DNA from 3 places in the Streptomyces sp. NPDC051315 genome. Region 2 is predicted to be linked to each of the others. Evidence: riboswitches for the same ligand, from Rfam matches in the RefSeq annotation. Region 2 holds a riboswitch; each other region holds the start of a gene.
What was found. A riboswitch is a leader RNA that binds a small molecule or an ion and turns the genes downstream of it on or off. The one in region 2 is predicted to bind S-adenosylmethionine.
Positions count from the first base shown of each region.

Region 1: it holds a riboswitch for S-adenosylmethionine, as region 2 does, so the genes downstream of both, ACIBBD_RS11305 (amino acid ABC transporter permease) here and ACIBBD_RS00710 (aminotransferase class V-fold PLP-dependent enzyme) in region 2, are expected to answer to the same signal.
Region 3: it holds a riboswitch for S-adenosylmethionine, as region 2 does, so the genes downstream of both, thrC (threonine synthase) here and ACIBBD_RS00710 (aminotransferase class V-fold PLP-dependent enzyme) in region 2, are expected to answer to the same signal.

Region 1 is NZ_JBITEN010000004.1:457,399-467,181, reverse strand. Features, by position in the region: gene ACIBBD_RS11310 (amino acid ABC transporter ATP-binding protein) at 1-656, opposite strand, end outside; gene ACIBBD_RS11305 (amino acid ABC transporter permease) at 653-1,630, opposite strand; SAM riboswitch class IV at 2,022-2,130, opposite strand; gene ACIBBD_RS11300 (glutathione S-transferase C-terminal domain-containing protein) at 2,198-3,094, opposite strand; gene ACIBBD_RS11295 (putative leader peptide) at 3,234-3,356, opposite strand; tRNA gene ACIBBD_RS11290 (tRNA-Pro) at 3,800-3,876, opposite strand; gene ACIBBD_RS11285 (LacI family DNA-binding transcriptional regulator) at 4,488-5,525, opposite strand; gene ACIBBD_RS11280 (SDR family oxidoreductase) at 6,137-9,783, shown strand, end outside.
Region 2 is NZ_JBITEN010000001.1:151,931-161,713, forward strand. Features, by position in the region: gene ACIBBD_RS00690 (NYN domain-containing protein) at 60-1,403, opposite strand; gene ACIBBD_RS00695 (hypothetical protein) at 1,475-1,714, opposite strand; gene ACIBBD_RS00700 (rhomboid family intramembrane serine protease) at 1,887-2,621, shown strand; gene ACIBBD_RS00705 (Lrp/AsnC family transcriptional regulator) at 2,618-2,899, shown strand; gene ACIBBD_RS00710 (aminotransferase class V-fold PLP-dependent enzyme) at 2,932-4,293, opposite strand; SAM riboswitch class IV at 4,465-4,581, opposite strand; gene trpD (anthranilate phosphoribosyltransferase) at 4,658-5,722, opposite strand; gene ACIBBD_RS00720 (cytochrome bc complex cytochrome b subunit) at 5,864-7,486, opposite strand; gene ACIBBD_RS00725 (Rieske 2Fe-2S domain-containing protein) at 7,483-8,538, opposite strand; gene ACIBBD_RS00730 (c-type cytochrome) at 8,535-9,347, opposite strand; gene ACIBBD_RS00735 (heme-copper oxidase subunit III) at 9,411-9,783, opposite strand, start outside.
Region 3 is NZ_JBITEN010000015.1:102,571-112,353, forward strand. Features, by position in the region: gene ACIBBD_RS26790 (ATP/GTP-binding protein) at 1-1,705, shown strand, start outside; gene groL (chaperonin GroEL) at 1,809-3,431, opposite strand; gene ACIBBD_RS26800 (cold-shock protein) at 3,825-4,028, opposite strand; gene ACIBBD_RS26805 (MoaD/ThiS family protein) at 4,481-4,756, opposite strand; gene thrC (threonine synthase) at 4,753-6,054, opposite strand; SAM riboswitch class I at 6,073-6,229, opposite strand; gene ACIBBD_RS26815 (glucosyl-3-phosphoglycerate synthase) at 6,399-7,343, shown strand; gene ACIBBD_RS26820 (trehalose-6-phosphate synthase) at 7,438-8,865, shown strand; gene otsB (trehalose-phosphatase) at 8,853-9,713, opposite strand.

The DNA of each region.
Region 1 (9,783 bases), on a different contig from region 2:
CGGGCGAAGCCCACCTCGTGGGTGACGATGACGAGGGTGGTGCCGCTGGTCGCCAGGTCCTCGATGACGGCGAGGACCTCGCCGACGAGCTCGGGGTCGAGGGCGGAGGTCGGTTCGTCGAAGAGGATGACGCCGGGGCGCAGGGCGAGGGCCCGGGCGATCGCCACGCGCTGCTGCTGGCCGCCGGACAGCTGCCGCGGGTAGGCGCCCGTCCTGTCGCCGAGTCCGACCCGGTCCAGGAGTTCGCGGGCCAGTTCCCGGGCCTCGGCCCTGCCGAGCTTTCCGGTCGCCACCGGGGCGGCGGCCACGTTGTCCAGCACGGTCAGGTGCGGGAAGAGGTTGAAGTTCTGGAAGACGAAGCCGATCCGGCTGCGCTGGGCGAGGATGGCGCGCTCGCTGAGCTCCTTCAGCCGCTCCCCGTTCCGCTGCACACCGATCGGCTCGCCGCCGACACTGACGTAACCGACCTCTGGCTTCTCCAGGTGGTTGATGACCCGCAGCAGCGTCGACTTGCCGGATCCCGACGGGCCGATGACGACCGTGACCTCGCCGGGCCGTACGGTCAGGTCGACGCCGTCCAGGACGCGGTGGGCGCCGTACCACTTGTGGACTCCGTGCACTTCGAGCGCGACCGGGGTGATCTCGGCGCTGGTCATACGGCGGCCTCCCTGCGCGCGCGTTCCCTGAGGTCCCGCAGGCCGGTGCGCAGCTTCTGCAGCGGGGTCGGCGGCAGGGAGCGCGTGGCGCCCCGGGCGTAGTGCCGCTCGACGTAGAACTGGATCACGGACACGAGGCTGGTGAGGATCAGGTACCAGACGGTGACGACCAGCAGCAGCGGGACGATGTCGCCGGGGTAGGTGGAGCCCATGGCCTGGGCGGTGCCGAACAGGTCGAGCAGTGACACGTAGAAGACCAGCGAGGTGCTCTTGACCAGGCCGATCAGCTGGTTGACGTAGTTGGGGGTGATCGAGCGCAGGGCCTGCGGGAAGACGATCCGGCGGAACTGGTAGCCCTTCGGCAGCCCCAGGGCGGAGGCCGCCTCGTGCTGGCCCTGGTCGACGGAGAGGATGCCGCCGCGGACCACTTCGGCGGCGTAGGCGGCCTCGTTGAGGCTGAGGCCGATGACGGCGACCGCCATGTCGGTGGCGAGCCGGGACTCGTCGAAGGTGACGAACGCGGGTCCGAAGGGGACGCCCAGGCTCAGCGTCTCGTACAGGGCGCTGAAGTTGTAGAGGAAGAGCAGGACGACGATGAGCGGGATGGAGCGCAGCGCCCAGACGTAGGTCCAGCTGACCGCGCGCAGCACCGGACTCCTCGACAGCCGGGCGAGGGCGAGCAGGATGCCGCCGATGAGGCCCAGCACCGCGCTGTAGACGGTGACTTCGAGGGTGATGAGCAGTCCGTCGAGGATCGTCGGCCGAAGGAACCAGTAGCCGAAGCGGTCCCACTGGTAGAAGGGGTTCGCCACCAGGCCGTGGACGAACTGGGCGACCAGGACCAGCACGACGGCGGTGGCGATCCAGCGGCCGGGCCGGCGCAGCGGCTGAACCCGCTGTGCGGTGAGCCTCGTCGGCGGGGTGTCGGCGGCGGGTGCCTCGGCGAGGGACACGGCGCCTGGGGGTTCACTCATGAGGGGCTCCGGCGGGAGTCGGACACCCCGGGTCACGGCGGCCGCGGGCGGCGGCGGTGCGGCGGCAGAGGGGTGGGGACCGCTCTGCGGCGCACGGCGCCGGCGGGGCGCACGGATGCGTACGGAAACCGGGGTGGGGCGGACAACGGCACACCGCTCGGGCGGTGTTCGTCAGGAACGCGGATGCGGGGCGAAGGGTGTGAGGGGTTCAGCCCCGACAGCGGGCACGGCCCGGTGCGGTACACAGTGCGCTGTTCACGCGGAGCAGATCGACGGCGCGGTCGGCGACGAGCGGATCGTGTGACGGGCGTACGCGGCCCCGGGGGCGGCGGGGCGCCGTCCTGAGAGCTGCGTACATGTCCGTCACCGTCACTGTCCGGCCCCGGTGGGGCCCTCGCGCTTACCGAACGTCATCCGGTCCGGTCGTCACCTGGGGCACCCCACCGCGGTGCGAGGGTTGCCGGTCAGCAAGCCAGGGCTTGTCGCTGACGCTCATGACCGTTCTGGGCCGTAAGTTAAGCCATTCACCCGAACGGATGTCAACGTGCGTCCAGTGCGTGGACCGGGTCAGGGCCGGTTGACCTGCGGTCGCGTGCCCGTGCCGGGGGTCGCGTGGGCCTCCCAGTCCAGGATCTGGACGGCGGCCCCGGCGGCCTCCAGGCCCTGACAGCGGGCGTGGTGGCGGCGGTTGATGCCGTCGAGGTCGAGGTGGCCGCCGAAGGCCGGGTGCCCGGCCAGGCGGCGGGCGTAGGCCCACAGGGCCGGATGACCGGCGACGCGGTGCACGGCGGCGGCGTCGAGGTGGTGCCGGTGCACGGTGTCGAGCTGGACGAGCGTCACCCACAACTCCACGTCGGCGGCGGTGAGCTGACCGCCGATCAGGTACGGCTGGACCGCGAGTCCCCGCTCCAGCACGCCGAGCGTGGCGAGCAGGGCGTCGAGGGCGGCGGTGCGCTCCGCCTCCCCGGCCCCGGCCGCCCCGGCGCGCTGCGCGGCCTCCTCGATGCCCTGCGCGCACATCCGCTCGACGGCCTCGATCTCCGACTCGGCGCCGCGCGGGTGGAGCGCGATCCGGCCGCCGCCGAAACGGCGGGCGAGGTCCCGGGCGATGTCGGGGCCGTGGGTGGAGACGATGCGCCCCGACCAGTCGTCGCTGAGCACCGGCGCGAGGGCGGGGCCGGTGTAGCGGTGGGCGCTGGCGTCGTAGAGCGGGCGCAGCGCCGAGTGGCCGCCGTCGGGACAGTCGGGGACGGCGGGCAGGAAGGTCACCGGACAGGCCCGGTCCAGGCCGAGCAGCGTGTGGGTGACGGCGATGCGCAGGCCGTCGGGGTCGGCGGGTGACAGGTGGAGGCGGTAGCGGCGCGGGACGGCGTAGTGGCCGCTGCGCGCGTCACGGCCGATGCGGCCGCGGAAGGCGGGGGCGGAACGGACGGACGGGTGGGTGGCCGGCGGTGTGGCGGACATGACTCTCCCCGGGGGCGGTCGCGCGGAGGGACGCGCGGCGGATGCGGCGTCTGACGGGAGGGCGCGGCCCTGGTCCGCGCGCCGGAAGGGACGGTGCGCGGGGCACCTTCGGTGCGGCTCGGCGCGGGAACGGGCCGGTTCAGCCCTGGACGTCGATCGCGCTGCAGACGCGCAGCAGATCGATGTGACGGCGGGAGGTGAGAAGGGGCGACGACCACGCCGTGCGGCTCGCTCGGCTGGTGACCGGCTCAAGGCGCCCCATGTTTCCCTACCTGTTCACTAGGATTCCCGCTCCGAGTGTCGATCGGCCACCGGGCGCCGTCAAGGGGGCGTCCACGGAGTGGAGCGCGGGGAGATGTCCTGGCCGGCCCGGGCGAGGTCCTCGGGGGCGGACCCGAAGACGGCGGAACCGCCCGAGGACCTTGCGTGGGCCCGCAGGCGGCGGCGTCCGCAGGCGCCGCCTCGTCTCACGTGCGGGGCTTCCCGCTCGCCCCGAACTCGTCGGCGCCGGTCGGCTCGGGGCCGCCGAGGTGCAGAGGGACGGCGGGCCCGCCGAACTGCCGGCCGCCACACCGGAGTCGGCTTCACCGCCTCCGTCCTCGGTGCCGCCCGCGCTCAGACTCCCGCTCGGCGCCGAAGGTCGCGCGACCGGTACGAACAAGGCCGCCTCCTCGTTCGAGAAGGCGGCCTCCGACCGCGTGAAGCTGGTCGGGACGACAGGATTTGAACCTGCGACCCCTTGACCCCCAGTCAAGTGCGCTACCAAGCTGCGCCACGTCCCGCCGCGCTCCGCGCCGGGTGAACCGTGGGAACGCGCAGGTAAACCCTACCGTACGGGTGCGGGTGCGGCGGTCGCGCCCGACGGGGCCGCGGGGTCGGTCCCATCGGCCCCTTCAGCCCGCGCCGCCAGGGCCTCGGGGTCGGCCCCGACGGCACCCTCGGCCCGCGCGCGGTCGCCGGTGGGGTCCGCGCCCCGGGTGGGGTCCGCGCCCCGCCCGTTCGTGGACCGCGTCGCGTGCCCTCCGTGTCGACGGTGCCGAGTCACAGGCCCTCCGCGTCGACGGCCCCGGGCAGGACGGGCGCGGGGGCCGGGAGCCGTACCGGCTTCCACGACCAGTGGTGCGGGAACCGCATCCGTCGGCCGGGGTGACAGTGACGCCCGGAGGGGGGGCCGCCGGGATCGACGGGCACGACCCGTCCGAAAGGGCGCCCTGGAGAGGGCACGTCAGGTGATGTCCCGCCATGGGTGACCCGGGCGGAGCCGCAGCGGCGCGGGCGGCGGTGGCCCGGGGCGGTTGCGGGTGCCGTGCTCGTCCGGGGGCCCGTCGAGGTCGCCGGGCAGGGATCGGTCAGGGAGACAAGGCCCGACGGCTACCCGGGGGATGACGGATCGTCAGCCGGGTCTGGGCCCTCGGGCGCGCACGGGTGCCGTGGAGTTGCGGATCTGCAACTCCACGGCCACGTCGGTGGGTTCGGTCGGCAGGGGGCGGCCCTCGATGGCCGCGGTGAGGGCGCCGACGGCCCGGTCGGCGACGGCGGTGAAGTCCTGGCGGAGGGTGGTCAGGGGCGGGGAGAGGTAGGGGGCGACGGGGACGTCGTCGAAGCCGACCACGCTCACGTCGTGCGGCACGGTCAGGCCGACCTCGGCGAAGGCGCGGACCAGGCCGATCGCCATGTCGTCGTTGGCGGCGAACACGGCGGTGACGTCGGGCAGCCGGGCCAGGTGACGGCCGGCCGCGTAGCCCGAGGCCGGGGTCCAGTCGCCCCCGGCGGGCAGCGGCGGCTCCGGTGCGCCGGCGGCGGCGAGCGCCTCGCGCCAGCCCTGGACGCGTTCGCGGGCGCTGAACCAGTCCTGCGGGCCGGGGACGTGCCAGACGGTGCGGTGGCCCAGGGCGAGCAGGTGCTCGGTGGCGAGCCGGGCGGCGGTGACGCCGTCGGCCCGGACGACGGCGCTGCGGCCGCCGGCCGTGTCCACCGGGGCGCAGAGACTGACGACCGGCAGGTCGGTGTGCAGACGCAGGGGGGCGCCCTCGTCGACCGGTTCGACGAGGGCCAGGCCGTCGACACCGTGTTCCAGGAGCGACTCCACGGCGACGGTCACGCGCCGGCTCCGCGCGGTGCTCGCCAGGGCGAAGGTGTAACCCGCCCGCCGCACGGCCTGCTCCAGGCCGAACAGCAGGGAGGTCGGGCCGTACAGCGGGGAACCGAGGGCGACGACGCCGATCCTGCGGTAGCGGCCGAGGAGCAGGGCGCGGGCGGCGGTGTTGGGGCGGTAGTCCAGGTCCCGGATGGCCCGCAGCACGCGCTCGCGCACCTCGGGGCTGACGTGCGGCTCGCCGTTGACGACGCGCGACACCGTCTTCTGCGAGACGCCGGCGGCGCGGGCGACCTCCGTCATCCCCGGACCACGCCGGGGTCCGGCCGTCGCCATGAGGCGCTCCCGTCGGTCGTGGGCCGCGCCGGCGGGCCCCGTCCGAGCACTCCGCCCAGGTGTCCGGCGGTGCGTGCCGCCTCCGGACCACGCAGTCAAGCCGGTCGACGACCTCCCGAGGACCAGGCCTGACTACGTAGTCAGGCCAGTCTTGGGGGCTGATCCGGCCACGTCAAGACCCCACGGCCCGCACGCCCTCGCGCCCCTTCCGGTCACTCCGGGTCCGACACGCAGAATTTTCCCCGAGGCCACGCGGCGCCTGGAATGCGAACCTCCGTTACGGACATGCGGTTCGAAAAAACCCATTTCCAGCGGTCATGCATGTTTCAACAAAATGAGCCGGCGGTGAATTCGATCATTCGCGGGAAGTATTTGATCCGCTTTCCTCCGACCTGGCCGTCGGCCGCCGACTGACCGGATCGATACGGCCGCATACCAGCCGTCCGTTCAAACGTTGACCAGCGAGTAACCACAGCACTACCTTTCAAGCGCGTTTCGAGCACGCGCTCAGACCGGTGTTCCGCGGTGATCCCTGCCCGCCGGAATCCACTGTGCCGCCTTTGCTGTCCCGAACCCCCCACCGTGCAGTTTCACCCTTGATTCGGAGAATCATGACGTTCACTGTGCGTTCCGAGGACATGATCATCGGCATCACTCCTTTCGGCGAGCCCGACGCCGGGCTCGCCCTGGCGGTCGGCCGGGCCGGCGGGCTGGGCGTGCTCGATCTGGGTGACGGCGACCGAAGAGCGCGCGAGGCGCTGTCCCGGCTGCGCCGGGAGTCCCCGGGCGCGTTCGGGGTCAGAGTCGGCCCCCGCTGCCGGCTGTCCCCCGCCGACCTCGCCGCCGACGGCCCGCACACGGTGGTGCTGGCCGCGGACGCGCCCTGGCCGATGGCCGAGCTCGCCGCGCGCCACCGGGTGCTGGTGGAGGTCACCGATCCGGCGGGGGCCCGGGAGGCCGCCCGGGCCGGCGCGCACGGGTTGGTCGCCCGGGGCGGCGAGTGCGGCGGCCGGATCGGCGAACTGAGCACCTTCGTACTGCTCCAGCGGCTCCTGGCGGCGCCCGGCCTGGAGCTGCCGGTGTGGGCCTGCGGCGGCATCGGTCCGCGCACGGCCGCCGCCGCGGTGGCCGGCGGGGCGGCCGGCGTCGTCCTCGACACCCAGCTCGCCCTGCTGGCGGAGTCCGCGCTGCCCGAGCCGGCGGCCGCCGCGCTGCGCACCCTGGACGGCTCGGAGACCGTCGTCCTGGCCGGTCACCGGGTCCTGCTGCGCCGCGGCCCGGACGCGCCGCGGCTCCCCGACGACGCCGGACCGGAGGCGGTCGCGGCGCTGCTGGGCGCGCAGGATCCACGCGCCCAGCTCCTGCCGGTGGGCCAGGACGGCTTCCTCGCCGCCCGGTTCGCCGACCGCTGGGGCGACGTACGGCGGACGGTGCGGGCCCTGCGGGACGCGGTGCGGGACGCCGTACGGGAGGACGCCGAGCACGGGGAGGACGGGCCCGGGCGGGCGCTGGTGGCCGGCTCGCCGATGAGCCGGGCGCTCGGGACACGGCTGCCCGTGGCGCAGGGGCCGATGACGCGGGTCAGCGACGGGGCCGCCTTCGCGGCGGCGGTCGCCGAGGACGGGGCGCTGCCGTTCCTCGCGCTGGCGCTGGCGGACGGCGCGCGGACGCGGACGATGCTGGCGGAGACCCGGGACGCGGTGGCCGGCCGGCCCTGGGGCGTGGGCGTGCTCGGTTTCGCGCCGGAGGACGTACGGGCCGCCCAGCTGGAGGCCGTACGGGAGCTGCGGCCCACGCACGCGATCATCGCGGGCGGGCGCCCCTCCCAGGCGCAGGCGCTGGAGCGGGACGGCATCCGGACCTTCCTGCACGTGCCCTCACCGGGGCTGCTGCGGCAGTTCCTCGAGACCGGGGCGCGCCGGTTCGTGTTCGAGGGCAGCGAGTGCGGCGGGCACGTCGGACCGCGCGGCAGCTTCCCGCTGTGGGAGGCCCAACTCGCCGTGCTGGAGGACTGCCTGGGTGATGCCGACGCGGGTGACCTGGAGGTGTTCTTCGCGGGCGGGGTGCACGACGAGCGGTCGGCGGCGATGGTCGCCGCCCTCGCCGCGCCGCTCACCGCGCGCGGGGCGGCCGTCGGCGTCCTGATGGGCACCGCCTACCTGTTCACCGAGGAGGCGGTGGCGCGGGGCGCGATCCAGCCCCTCTTCCAGCGGCAGGTGCTGGCCGCGGAGCGCACCACCCTGCTGGAGTCGGCGCCGGGGCACGCCACGCGTTGCGTGCCCAGTCCGTTCGCCGCCGGGTACCGCGAGGAGGAGGCCCGGCTGCGCGCGCGGGGCGTGCCCGACCGGCGGATCTGGGAGGAACTGGAGCGGCTCAACGTCGGCCGGCTGCGCATCGCCAGCAAGGGCGTGACCCGCGGGGCCGACGGGACGCTCACTCCCGTCGACGAGCGGCGCCAGCTCGCCGAGGGGATGTTCATGGCCGGGGAGGTGGCCGTGCTGCGCTCGGCGACCACGACGGTCGCCGCGCTGCACACCTCGGTGACGACGGGAGCGGCCGCGTTCCTGGCCCGGCGCGCGGCCGAACTCGGCGAGGAGACGCCGGCCACGACGCCGCAGGCGCCCGCGCCGCTCGACATCGCCGTCGTCGGCATGGCCTGCATGTTCCCGCACGCCCCCGACCTGGCCACCTTCTGGGCGAACGTCGTCGGCGGCCACGACGCCGTCACCGAGGTGCCGCCGGAGCGCTGGGACCCGGCCGTCCACCACGGCGAGTCCACCCCGTCGAAGTGGGGCGGCTTCCTGCCGCCCATCCCGTTCGACCCGCTGCGCTACGGCATCCCGCCCGCGTCCCTCGGCTCCGTCGAGCCGGTCCAGCTGCTGTCCCTGGAGGCCGCCCGGCGCGCCCTGGAGGACGCCGGATACGGCGACGGGGGACGGGAGTTCGACCGTTCCCGCACCTCCGTGGTGTTCGGCGCGGAGGCGGGCAGCGACCTGTCCAACGCGGCCACGCTGCGGGCCGTGCTGCCCTCGTACTACGGCAGGGTCCCGAGCGGCCTGGACGACCAGCTCCCGCGGCTCACCGAGGACTCCTTCCCCGGCATGCTCGCCAACGTGATCTCCGGCCGGATCGCCAACCGGCTCGACCTCGGCGGCGCCAACTACACCGTCGACGCCGCCTGCGCCTCCTCGCTCGCCGCGGTCGACGTCGCCTGCAAGGAGCTCGTCGGCGGCACCAGCGACGTGGTGCTGTGCGGCGGCGCCGACCTGCACAACGGCATCAACGACTACGTCCTGTTCTCCTCCGTGCACGCCCTCTCCCCCACCGGCCGCTCCCGCGCCTTCGACGGCTCGGCCGACGGCATCGCCCTCGGTGAGGGCGTGGCCTGCGTCGTCCTCAAACGGCTGGCGGACGCCGAACGCGACGGCGACCGGATCTACGGCGTCATCAAGGGCCTCGGCTCCTCCAGCGACGGCCGCTCCCTGGGTCTGACCGCGCCCCGCCCCGAAGGGCAGCGGGCGGCCCTGGAACGGGCCTACCGCAACGCGGGCGTCTCCCCGGCCGGCGTCGGGCTCGTCGAGGCGCACGGCACCGGCACCGTGGTGGGCGACCGCACCGAACTGCGGGTCCTCAGCGAGGTGTTCGGCGCCGCCGGCGCCGAGGCGGGCGGCTGTGTGATCGGTTCGGTGAAGTCGCAGATCGGCCACACCAAGTGCGCCGCCGGTCTGGCGGGCCTGATCAAGGCGGTCCTCGCCCTGTACACGGGGGTGCGCCCGCCGACGCTGCACGTCGAGGCGCCCAACCCGGCCTGGGACGCGGACAGCAGCCCGTTCGCCTTCCACACCGAGGCCAGGCCGTGGGCGGCGCCCGCCGGGGAACGCCTCGCCGGGGTCAGCGCGTTCGGCTTCGGCGGCACCAACTTCCACGTCGTGCTGGGCGCGTACGCCGGCGGCGTGCCGCCCGTGCACGGCCTGGACGCCTGGCCGGCCGAGCTGTTCGTCTTCCGCGGACGGGACGAGAAGGCGGCCCACCGCGCGGTGGAGGAACTGCTGAGGACCGCCGAGGCGGAGGGACGGCCGTGGCGCCTGCGTGACCTCGCCCTGGGCGCGGCCCACCGGTCCGACGCGAGTGCGGATCCGGCGCGGGTCGCGATCGTGGCGAGCGATGTGGACGACCTGGTGGAGAAGCTGCGGCGGGTCCTCGCGGGCCCGGACGCGCACGATCCGGCCCGCGGGATCCACCTGGCGGGCCGGGACAC
Region 2 (9,783 bases):
TTGACACTACGTTGCGTGACGATCCCGCCAATTCGGGCAATGAGCTTTTACGTTGAACTTCAGGTCAGTCGCTTGAGGAGTACCGCAGAAGCGACAGGACGCGCCCCCGCCCTGGCGACCCCGTCGGCCACCTCACGGTCGGTCGAGGCGACGATGACCGGCCGGCCGGGCGGCTCGGCCCGCACCAGCTGACGGATCAGCTCGTCGGCGGTGACGCCCGCCTTGGAGAACAGCACCCGCACCCCGCGCGGCGGCGCGAGCAGCACCGGCGCGGCCAGTTCGGCCCCGTCGAAGACACAGGTGACCTCGGCCCCGGTCTGCGCGGCGAGCTGCGAGAGCTGGCCCAGCAGCCGCAGCCGCTGCTTCTCGAGCGGCATCTGCGGATAGCCGGTCTTGGTGACGTTGTAGCCGTCGACGACGAGATGCGCCTGGGGCAGGGCGAGCAACTGGTCCAGGATCGCGGGGTCGTTCTCGGACAGAGCCCGCGCCGCGATGTCCTTCGGGGTCATTCGTCCCGGTTCGACCGCGTCCACGGTCTCCGCGGGACGGACGGACACCGGCGGCAACGCCAGTTCGCGCCGCAGCCCTTGGGCCGCGTCCAGCACGGTGTCGAGCAGCAGCCGCAGCCGCATGTCCTCGACGCTGCGCCCCTCGCGCGCCGCCCGCCGCGCCGCCTCCAGGGCGGCCTCCGCCTCCCCCAGCCGCGCCTTCAGCCGTCGTGTCTCGCTCTCCGCGGCGGACACCTGCGCCTGCCCCTCGGCGCGTACGGCCTCGATCTCGCCCTGCACCTTGCGCAGCGCGGCCTCACCGCGCTTGACGTCACTGAGGGCCGAACGCAGCTTGCGGTGAAGCGAGTCCGCTTCCTTCTTCGCGGCCTCCAGCTCGGCCCGCAGCCGTTCGGTCTCGGCGCGGGTCTGCTCGCGGGCCTGGGAGAGCTGCTCGCGCAGCCGCTCCAGCTCCGCGCGGCTCTCCTCGTCGGCGCGCTCGGCGTCGGCCCGCTGCGCCTCCTCACCGGCCGCGGTCACCAACTTCACCCAGCCGGTGGGCCTCAGCACGTAGGCCGCGGCCGCCACATCGAGCGGATCCGCGGCCGGGGGCGGCGAGCCGGAGTCGAGGGCGCCGGCCAGCTCCGGCTGGGCCTCTCTGAACTTCTCGGCGATGCGCTGCCGGAAGAGCGGATCCGTCTCCAGCGCGGCCGCCATCGCGTTGCCCGCGAACTTGGTGCGCCGGTTCGGGGCGAAGCGGGCGTACTGCCGCAACTGGGCGGGCAGTTCCCCGACGGTCAGCCCGCCGAAGCCGTCCGAGACGATCTGGACGACCCGGCGGCGCACGCCGTCGGGCAGCGGACGGTCGAGCACCTCAGCGGCGCCGTCGCCCGGCCCCCCGCCTGCGCTCTCCACCATCCGTCACACCCCAATTTCTCGCGGGGCCCTCCCCCGCTCTCGACGTCGCGCGAGCGGGGGGACCCCCGTCGTCAGGAACCGGCGCCCGGCCTGTCCACGAGTTCCACCTGGTCCACGGCGTTGCACCAACGGCACCGCACCGACTCGATGGTCTCACTGACCACCTGGCGCTCCTCGACGTTCGGTTCACCGGCGAGATCGAGGTGGACGTACTCGACGACCTTCGACGAGCGCGTCACGTCGAACCGGGTGAGGTTGCCGCAGAGCGTGCAGCGCCACCGCGTCGAGGCGGTCGGCAGGGGAACCGTCATCGTGACTGTCCGCTTCCTTCTAGTGTCGGTCTTCCGGCGCCGGGGCGCGCCCAAGGGCTCCCCGGTCCATATGGCTCGTAACCCTACGGCCTGGCGGGTAGTCGTCGCCCGTCCGTCCACGGCGGCGAGGCGGTCCGGGCTGGTGCGTCCCGTTACGTCATGCTCTGTGTGCATGATCGGGAACTGGAGCGGGACCGTGAGCAGAGCGATCCGGCGGCCGTCGGCCCCGGTGACGTACGGACTGATCGCCCTGTGCTGCCTGATCTTCGCGATCGGCCCCGCGTCGGGCCTGAATCCGGCGTACGGCACCGGTGAGGAGCTGCTCGCCGCCCAGCGCGCCTACTTCCGCCGGTGGGGCGTGATCCCCGCCGACCTCTTCCAGGGCTCGGCGCGCTCCGTCCTCACCCCCGCGACGGCGCTGTTCCTCCACGGCAGCTGGGTCCACCTGCTGGGCAACATGCTCTTCCTCTACGTCTTCGGGGCGATGACCGAGCACCGGATGGGCCGCGTCCGGTTCACGCTCTTCTACCTCGCCTGCGGCTACCTGGCCCTGCTGGGCTACGCCGCCGCCCACGCCGACTCCGAGCAGTCCCTGGTCGGCGCCTCGGGGGCGATCTCGGCGGTCCTCGGCGCGTTCCTCTCCCTGTTTCCCCGGGCGCGGGTGACCAGTCTCCTGCCGTTCCTCTTCTTCCTGCCGCTGCGCTTCCCGGCCTGGCTCGTGCTGCCGTTCTGGGCGGCCCTGCAGTGGGTGGCGGCACGGCAGACCGCACCGGGGCCGCGGGTGGCGTACCTGGCGCACCTGGTGGGCTTCGCGCTGGGCCTCGTCGTCGCACGGGCCCTGTTCTGCGGGACGACTAGAGTGAAGCCCGCCCCAGCTCCGGCCCCCGAGGGAGAGAACCAGCCGTGATCACCGCGATCGTCCTCATCAAGACCAGCGTGGACCGGATTCCCGAGATCGCGGAGTCGATCGCCGGGCTGGAGAGCGTCAGCGAGGTCTTCTCGGTCACGGGCACCTACGACCTGATCGCGATGGTCCGCGTCAAGCGGCACGAGGACCTGGCCGAGGTCATCCCGGGACGGATCAGCAAGATCCCCGGTGTCGAGGCCACCGACACGCACGTGGCGTTCCGGACGTACTCGCAGCACGACCTGGAGGCGGCGTTCGCGATCGGCCTGGACTCCTGACCGTCTGAACACCGCCTCCGGGGAGGAGCCCCTCACACCGCCGGGACGCAGCGGCCTTCCTGCGTGCGGTACCGCCACTTGGCACCGTCCCGGACGAGCTCCCTGACCGCGCCCACGAAACGCTCGACGTGCTCGTCGGGGGTGCCCGCGCCGAAGCTCACGCGGATGGCGTTGAGGGACTTCTCGCCGGGGGCCGCCTCGGGGGCGCCGCACTCGCCCTGGGTCTGCGGGTCGCTGCCGAGCAGGGTGCGCACCAGCGGGTGGGCGCAGAAGAGGCCGTCGCGGACGCCGATGCCGTACTCGGCGGAGAGGGCGGCGGCGAAGTGGGAGCTGTTCCACCCCTCGACGACGAAGGAGAGGACGCCCACGCGGGGGGCGTCGTCGCCGAAGAGGGACAGGACGCGCACCTCGGGGACCTCGGCCAGGCCCGCCCGCACCTTCTCGATCAGGTACCGCTCCCGGGCGACGAGGGTGTCGAAGCCCGCCTCCGTCAGCGCCTTGCAGGCGGAGGCGATGGAGTAGGCGCCGATGACGTTCGGGGAGCCGGCCTCGTGCCGGGCGGCGCTGTCGTGCCACTCGACGTCCACTCCCCCGTCCTCGCGCCGGGTGACCTTGCGGCTGGCGCCGCCTCCGGCGAGGTAGGGGTCGGCCTCCCGCAGCCAGTCCGCGCGGCCGGCCAGGACGCCGGAGCCGAACGGGGCGTACAGCTTGTGCCCGGAGAAGGCGACCCAGTCGACGTCGAGGTCCTGGACCGACACCGGGTGGTGCGGGGCCAGCTGGGCCGCGTCCAGGACGATCCGGGCGCCGTGGGCGTGGGCGGCGGCGGCCAGCTCGCGTACCGGCCACAGCTCACCGGTGACGTTCGAGGCGCCGGTCACGCAGACCAGGGCCGGGCCGTGCGGGTCACGGTCGGCCAGGGCCCGCTGAAGGGTCTCGACCGCCTGGCGCGGGGTGCGCGGGGCGTCGAGGTAGGTGACCCGGGCGTCCTTCCAGGGCAGCAGCGAGGCGTGGTGCTCGGTCTCGAAGACGAAGACCTGGCAGCCGGCGGGGAGGGCGGCGGCGAGGAGGTTGAGGGAGTCGGTGGTGGAGCGGGTGAAGACCAGCTGGTCGTCGGCGCGGCAGTCGAGGAACTCGGCGACCGTCCGGCGGGCGTTCTCGAAGAGGTCGGTCGACAGCTGGGAGAGGTAGCCGGCACCGCGGTGGACGCTGCCGTAGTAGGGGGCGTAGGCCGCCACGTCGTCCCAGACGCGCTGGAGGGCGGGGGCGCTGGCCGCGTAGTCGAGCGCGGCGTAGGTGACTTCGCCGCCGGTGACGAGCGGGACGGTGACATCCCGGCCCAGAACGGGCAGCGGGGCACAAACGGACTGGGCGAGGGCAGCGGTGGAGACGGACATGGCTGAACTCCCGTGAAAGCAGGCGGAATCACCGTGCCGGACAACGCGTCGACGGCACAGGAAACGGCGGAGAAGAGGAAAAAGGGATGCGGAGGCGGGGCTCTGCGGCCCTATCGCATTCGCTTGCTCACGGAAGGCTCCTCGACGACCAGGACCCCTGGTTTCTCGAGGGGTCCGCGCTTGCCGTGGACCTCGCTGCCCACGACCTGGTCTTCACCCGGGGCACCCCGCCACGGACGGAGGGTTGCCGGACAGTCGGCCGGGGCCTCATGACTGTCACTCATGACCTGGAGAGGAACGTACGTGAAGTGATCGCGGTCCCGCAACTCGTGTCCGGATCGCGGGACCGCGGATCGCCGGTCGGTCACGCGTTGCTGGCGGCGACCCAGCGCTCCAGCGCCCGTCTGGCCGCCCCGGAGTCGATGGAGTGCGCCGCCTTCTCCATGCCGGCGCGGATCTGCTCGGTGAGCGGTGCCTGCGTCGGGTCGAGGGCGACCAGGGCGGCCGCCGAGTTCAGCAGCACCGCGTCCCGTACCGGACCCGTCTCACCGTCGAGGAGACGGCGGGCGACCTCGGCGTTGTGGGACGGGTCGCCGCCGCGCAGCGCCTCCACCGGCACCAGCTCGATGCCCACGTCCCGCGGGTCGAAGGCCTCCTCGGTGACCTTGCCGTCCCGGACCACCCAGACGTGGGAGGTGGACGTCGTCGTCAGCTCGTCGAGGCCGTCGTCGCCGCGGAACACCAGGGAGGAGTTGCCGCGTTCGGCGAAGACGCCGGCGATGATCGGGGCCATGCGCGGGTCGGCCACCCCGACGGCCTGGGCCCGCACCTTGGCCGGGTTGGTCAGCGGGCCGAGGGCGTTGAACACCGTACGGATGCCCAGCTGGCCGCGCGCGGCGCCCGCGTGACGCAGCGCCGGGTGGAACTTGACGGCGAAGCAGAAGGTGATGCCGGCCTCCTCGGCGACCTCGGCCACCCGCTGCGGGGCCAGGTCGAGGTTGACGCCGAGCTTCTCCAGGACGTCCGAGGAACCCGACGCCGACGAGGCCGCGCGGTTACCGTGCTTGACGACCTTCGCGCCCGTGCCGGCCACCACGAGCGCCGACATCGTGGAGATGTTCACCGTCTTCGCGCCGTCGCCGCCGGTACCGACGATGTCGACCGTGCGGCCCGACACCTCGATCACGTTCGCGTGCTCGTACATCGCCCGCACGAGACCGTTGATCTCCTCGACGGTCTCGCCCTTGGCGCGCAGGGCGACCACGAACCCGGCGATCTGGGCGTCGGTGGCCTCGCCGCGCATGATCCGGTCCATCGCCCAGGCCGTCGCGTCGGCGCTCTGGTCGCGGCCGTACAGCAGGGCGTTCAGCACCTCGGGCCAGGAACGGCCCGCCGCGGTGTCGCCTCCAGCGGGGGTCACAGCGCTCATAAGCCGCTCCTGGGTCACTCCGGTCCCGCTCTACGGGACACGCGTCTCAACGGGTCCACCCTATCCAGGCGCGGAGCACGGCGAAGGGCCCCGTCCGAACACCGGACGGGGCCCTTCGTCAGTTGCGTGGCGACGCAGTGATCAGTGGTGGCCGTGGCCGCTCGTGATCTCCTTGTACTCCTCGACGGTCGGCTTGGCGATCTGGCTCTCCTCGCCGTAGTACGCCTTGCTCAGCTTGGCGCGGACCTTCTCGGAGCGCTTGACCTTGCGCTCGACGCCGTTCTCGTCGACCGTGGGGCCGATCTCGGCCGGCGCGTACTGCTCGTGCGCGGTGAGCGTGTACAGAGCCTCCTGGCTGAGCGGCTCGTGGACCTCGATGTACTCACCGTGCGGCAGGCGCTTGATGGTGCCGGTCTCGCGGCCGTGCAGCACCTTGTCCCGGTCGCGGCGCTGGAGGCCGAGGCAGATCCGCTTGGTGACCACGAAGGCGATGACCGGTCCGGCGAAGAACCCGATCCGGACGAACCAGGTGACCGCGTTGATCGACAGGTGGAAGTGGGTGGCGACGATGTCGTTGCCACCACCGATCAGCATGATCATGTAGCCGGTGACCCAGGCGACACCGAAGGCCGTACGGGTCGGGGCGTTGCGCGGACGGTCCAGGATGTGGTGCTCGCGCTTGTCCCCGGTGATCCAGGACTCGATGAACGGGTAGAGCGCGATCACACCGAGGAACAGACCGAAGAGCACCAGCGGGACGAACACGCCCAGGACCAGCGTGTGACCCCAGAAGTTGATCTCCCAGCCCGGCATGGCGCGGACCAGACCCTCGGCGAAGCCCATGTACCAGTCGGGCTGGGCACCGGTGGACACCTGGTCCGGACGGTAGGGGCCCATCACCCAGATCGGGTTGATGGACGCGATGCCGGCGAGGAGCGCGATGAACCCGAAGACCAGGAAGAAGAAGCCTCCGGCCTTGGCCATGTAGACCGGCAGCAGCGGCATGCCGACGACGTTCTTGTTGGTGCGTCCGGGACCCGCGAACTGGGTGTGCTTGTGGTAGAAGACCAGGATCAGGTGGCCGACCACGAGCCCGAGCATGATGCCCGGCAGCAGCAGGATGTGGATCGAGTAGAACCGCGCGACGAAGTCGCCGCCCGGGAACTCCCCGCCGAACAGGAACATCGAGATGTACGTGCCGACGATCGGCACGGACAGGATCGCGCCCTGGGTGAAGCGGACACCGGTGCCGGAGAGCAGGTCGTCCGGGAGCGAGTAGCCGGTGAAACCGGTGAACATGCCCAGGACGAACAGCAGGAAGCCGAACAGCCAGTTGATCTCACGCGGCTTGCGGAAGGCGCCGGTGAAGAAGACGCGCATCATGTGCACGAACATGCCGGCGAGGAAGATCACCGCGGCCCAGTGGTGGATCTGCCGGATGAGCAGACCACCGCGCACATCGAAGGAGATGTGCATGGTCGAGTTGAACGCCTCGGACATCAGCTGGCCCTGCAGCGGGACGTAGCTGCCGTGGTACTCCACCTCGTTCATCGACGGGTGGAAGAACAGCGTCAGGTACACACCCGTGAGGATGATGATGATGAAGCTGTAGAGGCAGATCTCACCCAGCATGAAGGACCAGTGGTCCGGGAAGATCTTGCGCATGTTGGCCTTGGCCAGGGAGTAGATCCCCAGCCGGCCGTCGGCCCAGTCGGCTACCCGCTCGCCTGCGGGTGCCTTGCGGCGGTCGTCGTTGTTACTCATCCGCGCTCCCAGAAGGCAGGACCGACGGGCTCTTCGAAGTCGCCAAGCGCCTCAAGGTAGCCCTCGTCGTTCACGCCGATGCGCAGCTGCGGCAGGGCGTGACCGGCGGGGCCGAAGATCACTCGGGCACCGTCGGACAGGTCGAAGGTGGACTGGTGGCAGGGGCACAGCACGTGGTGCGTCTGCTGCTCGTACAGCGAGATCGGGCAACCGACGTGGGTGCAGATCTTCGAGTACGCCACGATGCCCTCGTGCGACCACTCGAGCTCGCGCTTGTCCTTGATGTTCTCCGGCTGGATCCGGACGATCATCAGGGCGGCCTTGGCGATCTCGGTCTGGAAGTCGTGGTCGTGCTCCTCCAGGCCCTCCGGCTTGGCGAAGGTGAGGGAGCCGACCGCGACGTCCGAGGGACGCAGCGGCTCGTTGGTGTTCATGTTGACCAGCAGCTTGCCCTTGGACCACCGCGTGTGGCGCAGCTTGTCCTCGGGCAGCGGACCGAGGTCGCGCAGCAGCACGACACCGGAGAGAGGGAACAGGGCCAGCGCACCGAACATCGTGTTGCGGATCAGCTTGCGGCGGCCCAGCGCGGACTCCGTGGCGCCGGCCTGGAAGTCGGCCATGACCTTGGCCTTGACCTCGGGCGCCGCCTCGATCGGGTGCCGCTCGTCGGCGATCTCCACGTCGGACATCAGCGTGCGGGCCCAGTGGACCGCGGCCGCGCCGATGCTGAACAGGGACAGACCCAGGGTCAGGCCGAGCGCGAAGTTGAGCGCGCTGACGTGGCCGAGCGGGAAGAGGTAGACCGTCTTGTCGTGCGGGATCGCCACGTACGAGGCGATGAAGGCGACGGTGGCCAGCATCGACACCGTGAACAGGAAGGCGACCGCACGCTCGGACCGCTTGGCGGCCCGCTCGTCGACGTCCTGCATCCGGTGCTCGTGGGGCGGCAGCCCCGGGTCGGCGAACGGGTTCTTCTCGTCCGCGACGCTTACGGCACCGTGGGCGTGGTCCTGCTCAGCGGGCAGGTTCTCTGGAATGTCTTGGCTACTCATGACTTCTTGGCCTTTGCGGTCCGAGCGGCAACCCATACGGCGACGGCGATGAGACCACCCAGACCGAAGATCCAGCCGAACAGGCCCTCGGCGACCGGGCCGATGCCGCCCAGCTCAAGACCACCGTAGCTGGCCGTTTCCTTGCCGTTGACCGCGTTCAGGTACGCGATGATGTCCTTCTTGTTCTGCTCCGACAGCGTCGTGTCGGGGAAGGAGGGCATGTTCTGCGGGCCGGTCTGCATGGCCTCGTAGATGTGCTTCGGGTCCACGTCCTCGAGGGTCGGCGCGTACTTGCCCTTGGTCAGGGCGCCGCCCTTGCCGGTGAAGTTGTGGCACTGCGCGCAGTTGGTGCGGAACAGGTCACCGCCCTTGGCGATGTCCGCGCCCTCCGGACCGTATTCGGCCTCGGTCGGAATGGACGGGCCGGCGCCGAGCGAGGCGATGTACGCGGCGAGCTGGTCGATCTCGGCCTGCGTGTAGAGGACCTTCTTCCGCGGCACCTGGGCGCCCTGGGAGGTCGCCGCGGGCATACGGCCGGTGCCGACCTGGAAGTCGACGGCCGCGGCGCCCACGCCCACGAGGCTCGGACCGTCGGAGGTGCCCTGACCGCCGGTGCCGTGGCAGCTGGCGCAGCCTACGGCGTAGAGCTTCTTGCCCTCGTCGATGGCCAGGGACTGGGCGGTTTCATCTGCCTGCGCCTTGCTCGCGGGTGCGAACGCGGCGTACAGCCCCCCGGTGCATGCCAGCGCGAGGAGTAGGACGACGAGCGCCGCCAGCGGATGGCGTCGTCGTGCGGAGAGCTTTTTCACGGATTACCCCGGTGTCAGGATCTTCTGCGTCGATGCTTCTGGGATGTGCGGGTGCGGGCCCGGCTACTTGATCATGTAGATCGTGGCGAAGAGGCCGATCCAGACGACATCGACGAAGTGCCAGTAGTAGGACACGACGATCGCGGCGGTCGCCTGCTCGTGAGTGAACCTCCTGGCCGCGTAGGTGCGCCCGAGGACCAGCAGGAAGGCGATGAGGCCGCCCGTCACGTGCAGGCCGTGGAAGCCGGTGGTCAGGTAGAAGACCGAGCCGTACGGGTCGGACGAGAGCGAGAGCCCGTCCTTCTTGACCAGCTCGGTGTACTCGTACACCTGACCGCCGATGAAGATCGCACCCATGATGAAGGTGACGATGAACCAGCCCCGGAGCTTCTTGACGTCACCGCGCTCGGCGGCGAACACGCCGAGCTGGCAGGTG
Region 3 (9,783 bases), on a different contig from region 2:
GGTCACCCGCGCCGAGCTGATCGCCGCCGAGGACCGCTGCCACCGGCTGGAGGTGCGCCTCGACACCCTCGAGGAGCTGAGCGCGAGCGGTTCGGAGGACGGCGAGGTCCCGTCCCTCATGGCGATGCTGGAGGAGGCGGACCGCAGGTCCTCGGTGCCCGAACTGGTACGGGCCGTGGGCGACCTGGAACTGCGTACCCGGCAGGCCATGGCGAGCGAGCTGGTGAGACAGGCCAGCCAGTCGCGGACCGTCGAGGAAGTGGCCGGTCTCCTGGCCGGGCTGCGGCAGGCGGGGTTCGACGCCCATGCCGAGACCGCCCTGCCGGCCATGGTCGTGGCGCGCTCCGTCGACGACACCAGCGCCCTGGCCCGGGAGCTGATGCGCGAGGGTCTGGAGGAGTACGTGCTGATCCTGGTGCAGGCCTCGGTGCAGTTCCACGATCCGCGGGACGTGGCCGCCCTGGCGTCCGCCCTGGACCTGGCCGGTCTGCCCGACCACGCGCGAAGCCTCCTGGCGGCCGTGGCCGTGATCCGCCCGGTGGCCGACGTGGTGTCGATGACCGCGCTGCTGTCGGACACGGAACTCGACGTCGTCGTCGTCGCGGCCGTGTCCGCCGCCGCCGCCCAGCGCCCGGTCGCCGACCTGGTGACGCTCAGCGTCGCGCTGCGCGAGGCGTGCCTGGACCGGCACGCCGACGCCCTCCAGCTGACCGCCGCCGCCGACCGGACCGCCTCGGACGTGGCGGAGTTCATCCGCTCCCTGCTCCTGTACGGCCTGGACCGGGACGCCGAGACCGTCTTCGACACCACGCAGAACCGCAGCGTCGGCCATCTGATCCCCCTCGTCCACGCCCTCCGGGACGGCCGCGAACGCTCCGTGCTGTCACGCGCCGCCGCCTCCCGACCGGGCGAGGACATCGCGGTCCTGATCAGCGAGCTGTACATCACCGGACGCCATCAACTGGCGACGGAGCTGCTGGTCCTGACCGTGCACACCAGGCCCGCCGCGCAGATCCGGGAGCTGGTCGGGACGCTGGAGGGCATGACGCCCGGCGCGGAGGCCGTCCTGCGGGCCACGGCCAGGACACTCACCCCGGAGGACGCCGCCTGGCTCCTCACCTGCCTGGAGGGCTACGGCCTCCACGCCCAGGCCGAGACCGTCTTCCGCTGCACCGTCCACGACGAACTGGTCGGACACGCGGGCCTCTTCCTCACGGCGCTCGCGCGGACGGACTCTCGCTGGGCCCGCCAGGACGCCCTGTGCGAGTACGCCGCCGACATGGCCGTGGCCACCCTCGCGCCCCTGCTGCTGGCCCTCGAGTCGGCCTCACTCACCGGGCATCTGGACGCGGTCGTCCGACGGTGCTGTGTCGCCTGCCCGGTGCTCGACATCACGTTGCTGGCGAAGAGGTTCGACGCCGAGAGCGCCCTCGCCCTGCGGGCCGACAGCGTGATGCGACGCGTCCTGCACCACGTCGTACGCGCTCGTTCCCTCCCCGATCTCGCCGCGCTGGTCGGCGCTCTCCAGTCGGCCGGGCTGCACCGGTACGCCGAGCGGCTCACGTCCCAGGCGCTGGAGGCGTACGGACGGCGTTTCCGGGAGCGGCTGACGATGGAACAGACCAAGCACGAGCAGAAGGTCATGTCCAAGGCGTTCTGGACGCCCCTGCCGGACCGCCCGCGCGGGCGTGGCCGCCACGCGTGAGGTGCGGCGCGGCGGGCCGGACACGCCCGAGGGCGGCACCCCCTGTCTGCGGGAGGTGCCGCCCTCGGTCGCGTTCAGCGATGACCGCCGATCCCCGGGAGGATCAGAAGTCCATGTCACCGCCCGGCATGCCGCCGCCGGCCGGGGCCGCGGACTTCTCCGGCTTGTCGGCGATGACGGCCTCGGTGGTGAGGAACAGCGCGGCGATCGACGCGGCGTTCTGCAGCGCGGAGCGCGTCACCTTCGCCGGGTCGATGATGCCCTCGGCGACCAGGTCGACGTACTCGCCGGTCGCGGCGTTCAGGCCGTGGCCCGGGGTCAGGTTGCGCACCTTCTCCACCACGACGCCGCCCTCGAGGCCGGCGTTGACCGCGATCTGCTTCAGCGGGGCCTCGAGCGCCAGCTTGACGGCGGCGGCACCGGTGGCCTCGTCGCCCTCCAGCTCCAGCTTCTCGAAGACCTGGGAGGCCTGCAGCAGGGCCACGCCACCACCGGCGACGATGCCCTCCTCGACGGCCGCCTTCGCGTTGCGGACGGCGTCCTCGATGCGGTGCTTGCGCTCCTTGAGCTCGACCTCGGTGGCGGCACCGGCCTTGATGACGGCCACGCCGCCCGCGAGCTTGGCCAGGCGCTCCTGGAGCTTCTCGCGGTCGTAGTCGGAGTCGCTGTTCTCGATCTCGGCGCGGATCTGGTTGACGCGGCCCGCGACCTGGTCGGAGGAGCCGGCGCCGTCGACGATGGTGGTCTCGTCCTTGGTGATCACGACCTTGCGGGCCTTGCCCAGCAGGTCGAGGGTCGTGTTCTCGAGCTTGAGACCGACCTCCTCGGAGATGACCTCGCCGCCGGTGAGGATGGCGATGTCGTTCAGCATGGCCTTGCGGCGGTCGCCGAAGCCCGGGGCCTTGACGGCGACGGACTTGAAGGTGCCGCGGATCTTGTTGACCACCAGGGTCGACAGGGCCTCGCCCTCGACGTCCTCGGCGATGATCAGCAGCGGCTTGCCCGACTGCATGACCTTCTCCAGGAGCGGGAGCAGGTCCTTGACGTTGGAGATCTTGGAGTTCGCGATCAGGATGTACGGGTCGTCGAGGACGGCCTCCATACGCTCCATGTCGGTGGCGAAGTACGCCGAGATGTAGCCCTTGTCGAAGCGCATACCCTCGGTGAGCTCCAGCTCCAGACCGAAGGTCTGGGACTCCTCGACGGTGATGACGCCTTCCTTGCCGACCTTGTCCATGGCCTCGGCGATGAGCTCGCCGATCTGGGTGTCGGCGGCGGAGATGGAGGCCGTGGAGGCGATCTGCTCCTTGGTCTCGACGTCCTTCGCCTGCTCCAGCAGGGCGGCGGAGACGGCCTCGACGGCCTTCTCGATACCGCGCTTCAGGGCCATCGGGTTGGCGCCGGCGGCTACGTTGCGCAGACCCTCGCGGACCAGCGCCTGGGCGAGAACGGTCGCGGTGGTCGTACCGTCACCGGCGACGTCGTCCGTCTTCTTGGCGACTTCCTTGACCAGCTCGGCGCCGATCTTCTCGTACGGGTCCTCGAGCTCGATCTCCTTGGCGATGGAGACACCGTCGTTGGTGATCGTGGGGGCGCCCCACTTCTTCTCGAGGACGACGTTGCGGCCCTTGGGGCCGAGGGTCACCTTGACGGCGTCCGCGAGCTGGTTCATGCCGCGCTCGAGGCCGCGCCGCGCCTCCTCGTCGAACGCGATGATCTTGGCCATGTGAAGTGGTCCCTCCAGGACTGGGGGTGATTCCTTCGGACCGCGCCCGCGCCCGCGACGGACGGCTCCCGACCGGTGGTTCCTTGCCCCACCCGGCCTGCGAGCCTCACCGACCCGGTCCTTCGTTGTCACTCTCACCTTCAGAGTGCTAACGCCAATGATTAGCACTCGCCCCTGCCGAGTGCAAGCGGCTCGGGGGAAGCCGGGCGGTGCTCAGCCGCCCGCGAACACCCCTGGGGGAACGGGCCGCCGCCACCGAGCCCCGCCGGATCACACCCGGCCGGCGCCCCGGAGCCGCAGCCCAGGCGGCACCGGGGCGGCCGACGGTGCGCACCCGGACAGCACGAAGGGCCCGCATCCCCGTCGGGACGCGGGCCCATTCGTTGAAAATGTTCAGGCGGTGACGCGAACCATGTCGGCCTGCGGGCCCTTCTGACCCTGCGAGATCTCGAACTCGACCCGCTGGCCCTCTTCCAGGGTGCGGTAGCCGTCCATCTGAATCGCGCTGTAGTGGACGAAGACGTCCGCACCACCGTCGACCGCGATGAAGCCGTACCCCTTCTCCGCGTTGAACCACTTGACGGTGCCCTGAGCCATGCCTAACTCCCCTATTACTGGCCCTTGCACAGATCCACACTTCGCGGACCCGGGTCAGACCTCACCCCCCAGTTGGTTGGGGGCGTGCGCCGGAACGCGTCGACCGCGGCCGAATGTATCTGTCCAACTGCCGTCTGCAACAGGTCAATCGGACGAGAATTCTGGACGCGCACGGTCCGGAAAGTGGCGAGAATTCGCCAGAATTCAGGGCAAGTCGGGCCCCACAAAGCACACAAAAGCCTCAAAAGAGATGCACACTTTGGCTACTTCTCGTCGGGCTTGCGGCAGAAATCAAAGGTTCCGGATCAGTGGATCGGGACCGGGTTCCCCAACTGTACCGCGCTCAACCACACTGAATTGCCCCCTCCGCTTCTCTCACGGAGGGGGCAATTCGATGAACGCTCGGTAATCGCTATTACCGACGGTTACTACCGGTGGGTACGGAACGGGAATCAGCCGCCGGCGACGGCCGGGATGATCGAAACGCCGGCGCCGTCCGGGGTCACCGTCTCCAGCCCCTGCTCGAAGCGGACGTCGTCGTCGTTGACGTACACGTTGACGAACCGGCGGAGCTTGCCCTGGTCGTCCAGCACGCGTGCGGCGATGCCCGTGTGGTTCTTCTCCAGATCGGCGATGACCTCGGCGAGGGTCGCGCCCTCCGCCTGGACCTCGGCCTGGCCGCCCGTGTAGGTGCGGAGGATGGTGGGGATGCGGACGGTGACGCTCATGATGCGAGGCCAGCCTCTCGGAAGGAGTCGAGGTTCGGGCGGATGGTCGCGGTCAGGCCGGTGCCGGCCACCGCGTCCAGGGTCTTCAGGCCGTCACCCGTATTGAGGACGACCGTCGTCTTGGTCGGGTCGAGGAGACCGTTCTCGATCAGCTTGCGGGTCACACCGACCGTCACGCCACCCGCCGTCTCGGCGAAAATGCCCTCGGTCCGGGCGAGCAGCTTGATCGCGTCCACGACCTGCTCGTCGTTCACGTCCTCCACCGCGCCGCCCGTGCGGCGCGCGATGTCGAGGACGTAGGGACCGTCGGCCGGGTTGCCGATGGCGAGGGACTTGGCGATGGTGTTCGGCTTCTGCGGGCGGACGACGTCGTGGCCGGCCTTGAAGGCGACGGACACCGGCGAGCAGCCCTCGGCCTGCGCACCGAAGATCTTGTACGGCTTGTCCTCGACGAGCCCGAGCCGGATCAGCTCCTGCAGACCCTTGTCGATCTTCGTGAGCTGCGAGCCGGAGGCGATCGGCACGACGAGCTGGTCCGGCAACCGCCAGCCGAGCTGCTCGCAGATCTCGTACGCCAGCGTCTTGGAGCCCTCGGCGTAGTACGGCCGCAGGTTCACGTTGACGAAGCCCCAGCCCTCGCCCGCCGGGTCGCCGATGAGTTCGGAGCAGAAGCGGTTGACGTCGTCGTAGTTGCCCTCGATGCCGACGAGCTCGCCGCCGTAGATCGCCGCCATGACGACCTTGCCCTGCTCCAGGTCGTGCGGGATGAACACGCAGGAGCGGAAGCCGGCGCGGGCGGCGGCGGCGCCGACGGCACCGGCGAGGTTGCCGGTGGAGGAGCAGGAGAGGGTGGTGAAGCCGAAGGCGCGGGCGGCCTCCAGGGCCTGGGCGACCACGCGGTCCTTGAAGGAGTGCGTCGGGTTGCCGGAGTCGTCCTTGACGAAGAGCCTGCCGGGGTCGACGCCCAGCTCGCGCGCGAGGTTGTCGGCCTGGACGAGCTTGGTCCAGCCCGGGTTGATGTTGGGCTTGTCCGCCACGTCGGCCGGGACGGGCAGCAGCGGCGCGTAGCGCCAGATGTTCGCGGGACCCGCCTCGATGCGCTTGCGGAGCTCCTCCGTCTCGTAGGCGGAGAAGTCGTACGCGATCTCGAGCGGGCCGAAACACTCCTCGCAGGCGAAGACCGGGCCGAGGGCCACGCGGTGGCCGCACTCACGGCAGCTCAGCGCGGCGGCCGGGCCGAGGTCGACGGGGGAGGCGGTGGTGCTGTCCGTGGTGCTTGCAACTGTCTGCGCAGCCATGTGAGGCGAGGCCCTTTCTCCTCATCTTCCTCACGACGCATCTCGCCGTGAGACGGATTTGGCACCTTCCCTAGCCGGGAGCCTCGCGAAGCGATCAACACTGATCGGTACGAGACCGGCTGGAGGGTTGCCGGGGCTTCATCGGGCCGTGTCCCTCTGCCCCTCTGGATGAGCGGTATGTGGTTGTGAACGCCGACGACCCCGGACATGCGATGGTCATCCGCGTTGTTCAAGACTGTAACCGAAGGCCAGGACAGTTGAGATAGTCGTCCGTACCGCGAGATGGATCACACGGTGACCCCTCGTGCACCTGGTGTGATCACGACAGTGAGGAGTCGCAGACCGTGCTGGAAGAAGTCGAGCGCTGGCTGGCCACCCGCTCCTGGTCCGTGACCGATCGCCCGCTCCACGGGATCCTGGCCGCCAAACGCGCGTCGGGCCGGTCGGTGTCCGTCGTGCTGCCCGCGCTGAACGAGGAGGAGACGGTCGGCGACATCGTCGCGGTCATCCGTCACGACCTCATGCAGCAGGTCCCGCTCGTCGACGAGATCGTCGTCGTCGACTCGGGGTCGACCGACCGTACGTCGGAGGTCGCGGCAGCGGCCGGGGCGCGTGTCGTCCACCGGGACGCGATCCTCCCCCGCATCCCGGCCGTGCCCGGCAAGGGCGAGGTCCTGTGGCGCTCGCTGCTGGTCACCACCGGGGACATCGTCTGTTTCGTCGACGCCGACCTGAAGGAGTTCTCCTCCGACTTCGTCTCCGGGATCGTGGGCCCGTTGCTCACCGACCCGGACGTCGACCTGGTCAAGGCCATGTACGACCGTCCGCTGGGCGGCGCGGCCGGCCAGGGCGGCCGGGTCACCGAGCTGATGGCCCGCCCGCTGCTGAACATGCACTGGCCGCAGCTGGCCGGTTTCGTGCAGCCGCTGGGTGGCGAGTACGCGGCCCGCCGCAGCCTGCTGGAACAGCTGCCCTTCCCCGTCGGCTACGGCGTGGAGCTGGGCATGCTGGTCGACGCCCTGCACCTGGTGGGGCTCGACGCGCTGGCCCAGGTGGACGTCGGGGTGCGCAAGCACCGCCACCAGGACGGGCAGGCGCTCGGCCGGATGGCGGCGGCGATCTACCGCACGGCCCAGCTGCGGCTGGCCCGCGGTCACCTCATCCGTCCCTCCCTCACCCAGTTCGAACGGGGCACGGACGGCTTCGAGCCGCGCACCTACTCGGTGGACACGGAGGAACGCCCGCCGATGGCGGAGATCGCGGAGTACGCGGCGCGCAAGGTCGCGTGACACGGCGCGGCGGGCCGTATACGGCTGGATACGCCCCGTCCGTGCGGCCCCTCCGTACGTTTGAGCGGATCGGGACCGGGCTAGGTTGAGGCGTATGGCTTTCACGGACGGTGCTGCTGCTCAGGGTGCTCAGGTGCTGGTCGCGTCCAACCGCGGCCCGGTCTCGTACACGGTCGGCGAGGACGGCTCGCTGCACGCCAGGCGGGGCGGCGGCGGGCTGGTCTCCGGCCTCTCGGCGATCGGCCCCGACGCCGGTGCCCTCTGGGTCTGCTCGGCGCTGTCCGACGGCGACCGGGAGGCGGTCCGGCGCGGGGTCGGCGAGGCGGGCGTGCGGATGCTGGACATCCCGGCGGACGTGCACGCCGACGCCTACAACGGCATCGCCAACTCCGTGCTGTGGTTCGTCCACCACCTGCTGTACCTGACCCCGCTCGAGCCGGTCTTCGACGCGGAGTTCCGGCGCCAGTGGGCCTCGTACGAGACGTACAACCGCGCCTTCGCCGAGGCGTTGGCGCAGGAGGCGGCCGAGGGCGCGGCGGTGCTGGTGCAGGACTACCACCTGTGTCTCGTGCCCGGCATGCTCCGCGAGCTGCGTCCGGACCTGCGCATCGGCCACTTCTCGCACACGCCGTGGGCACCGGTGGACTACTTCGGCCTGCTCCCCGGCGACATCCGCAGCCAGCTGCTGCGGGGCATGCTCGGCGCGGACCGGCTGGGCTTCCTGACCCGCCGCTGGGCGGACGCGTTCACCGCGTGCTGCGAGGAGTTCACGGGCGGCCTCGGAGGCACGGAGGTCGGTGTCCACGGCCTCGGCGCCGACGCCGACTTCCTGCGCGCCCGCTCCCACGAGCCGGACGTCGAGGAACGCCTTCCGGTCCTGCGCGAGGAGATCGGCACGGCCCCCGACGGCAGCGCCCGCAGGACCATCGTCCGGGTCGACCGGACGGAGCTGTCGAAGAACATCGTGCGCGGCCTGCTGGCCTACCGGCAGCTCCTCGACGACCACCCCGAGTGGCGTGAGCGGGTCGTGCACGTCGCCTTCGCCTACCCCTCCCGCCAGGACCTCGCCGTCTACCGCGAGTACACGGCCGAGGTGCAGCGGGTGGCCGACGAGATCAACGAGCGCTACGGCACCCCCGGCTGGACCCCGGTCGTCCTGCACGTCAAGGACGACTTCGCCCGCTCCCTGGCCGCGTACCGCCTCGCCGACGTGGCCCTGGTCAACCCCATCCGGGACGGCATGAACCTCGTCGCGAAGGAGGTGCCGGTCGTCTCCGACCGGGGCTGCGCGCTGGTGCTGTCCCGGGAGGCGGGCGCCTACTGGGAACTGCGCGACGACGCGCTCGTGGTGAACCCCTACGACGTGCTGGAGACCGCCCGCGCCCTGCACGAGGCGCTGTCCATGGGGCCGGAGGAGCGGGCCGAGCGCACCAAGCGTCTGGTGGCGGCCGCGACCGCGCTGCCCCCGGCCCAGTGGTTCCTGCAGCAGTTGCGGGCGCTGAGGGAGATTCAGCCGAGCTGATCCGACAGCGTCCGCAGCAGGCGTACGACGCCGGCGGGACCGTCGACGACGAGGTCGGCGCGCTCGGCGAGCTCCGTCACCTCCGCGCTGCCGCTGGCGACGAGCAGGCCCGGGACGCCGTCGGAGCGGAGTTTCTCGACGGCGGCGAACGCGGGGAGGTCCCCGAGGTCGTCGCCGGCGTAGAGGACCGCCTCGGCGCCGGTCTCGCGCATGTGCTCCAGCAGCGCCACGCCCTTGTCCACACCGGGCGGCCGCAGTTCGAGGACCATCCGGCCCGGTTCGACGAGCAGCCCGTGGCGGGCGGCGAGGTCGGTCAGGGGCTGCCGCAGCGCCTCGAAGGCGGCCTGCGGGTCCCGTGCCTGGCGGGTGTGCACGGCGACGGCCCGCCCCTTCTCCTCCACCCAGGTCCCCTCCGGGGCACCGGCCGCGTCCAGCACCGCCGGCAGTTCGGCGCGGGCGGCGGCGACACCGGGGTGCGGGGCGGGGGCGCTGACCGTGCCGGTCCGGGCGTCCCACCGCTCGGCGCCGTAGTGCCCGAGCACGGCGAGGTGCTCCAGCCCCGGCACACCGGCGAAGCCGCCGTTGCGCACGGCCACGGCGGCCGGCCGGCCCGTGATCACGGCGACGGAGGCGATCTTCGGGGCGAGGTCCGCGAGGACCGGGACGGCGTCGGGGTGCGCACGGGCGTCGTCCGGGTTCTCGACGATCGGCGCGAGGGTGCCGTCGAAGTCGAGGGCGACGAGGGTGGTGCGGGGACGGGCGAGGATCGCGCGGAGCGCGTCCCGGCCCGGTGCGGTCGTGGGGGTGGGGAGTCCGGGGTCCGTGGAGTGCGTCTCTTGCGTGCCCATGAGCTGACGATAACCGGTGCGAGGAACCGCCCCGTCCGCCCGTCCGCCCACGCGGACGAGGCCCGTTCGG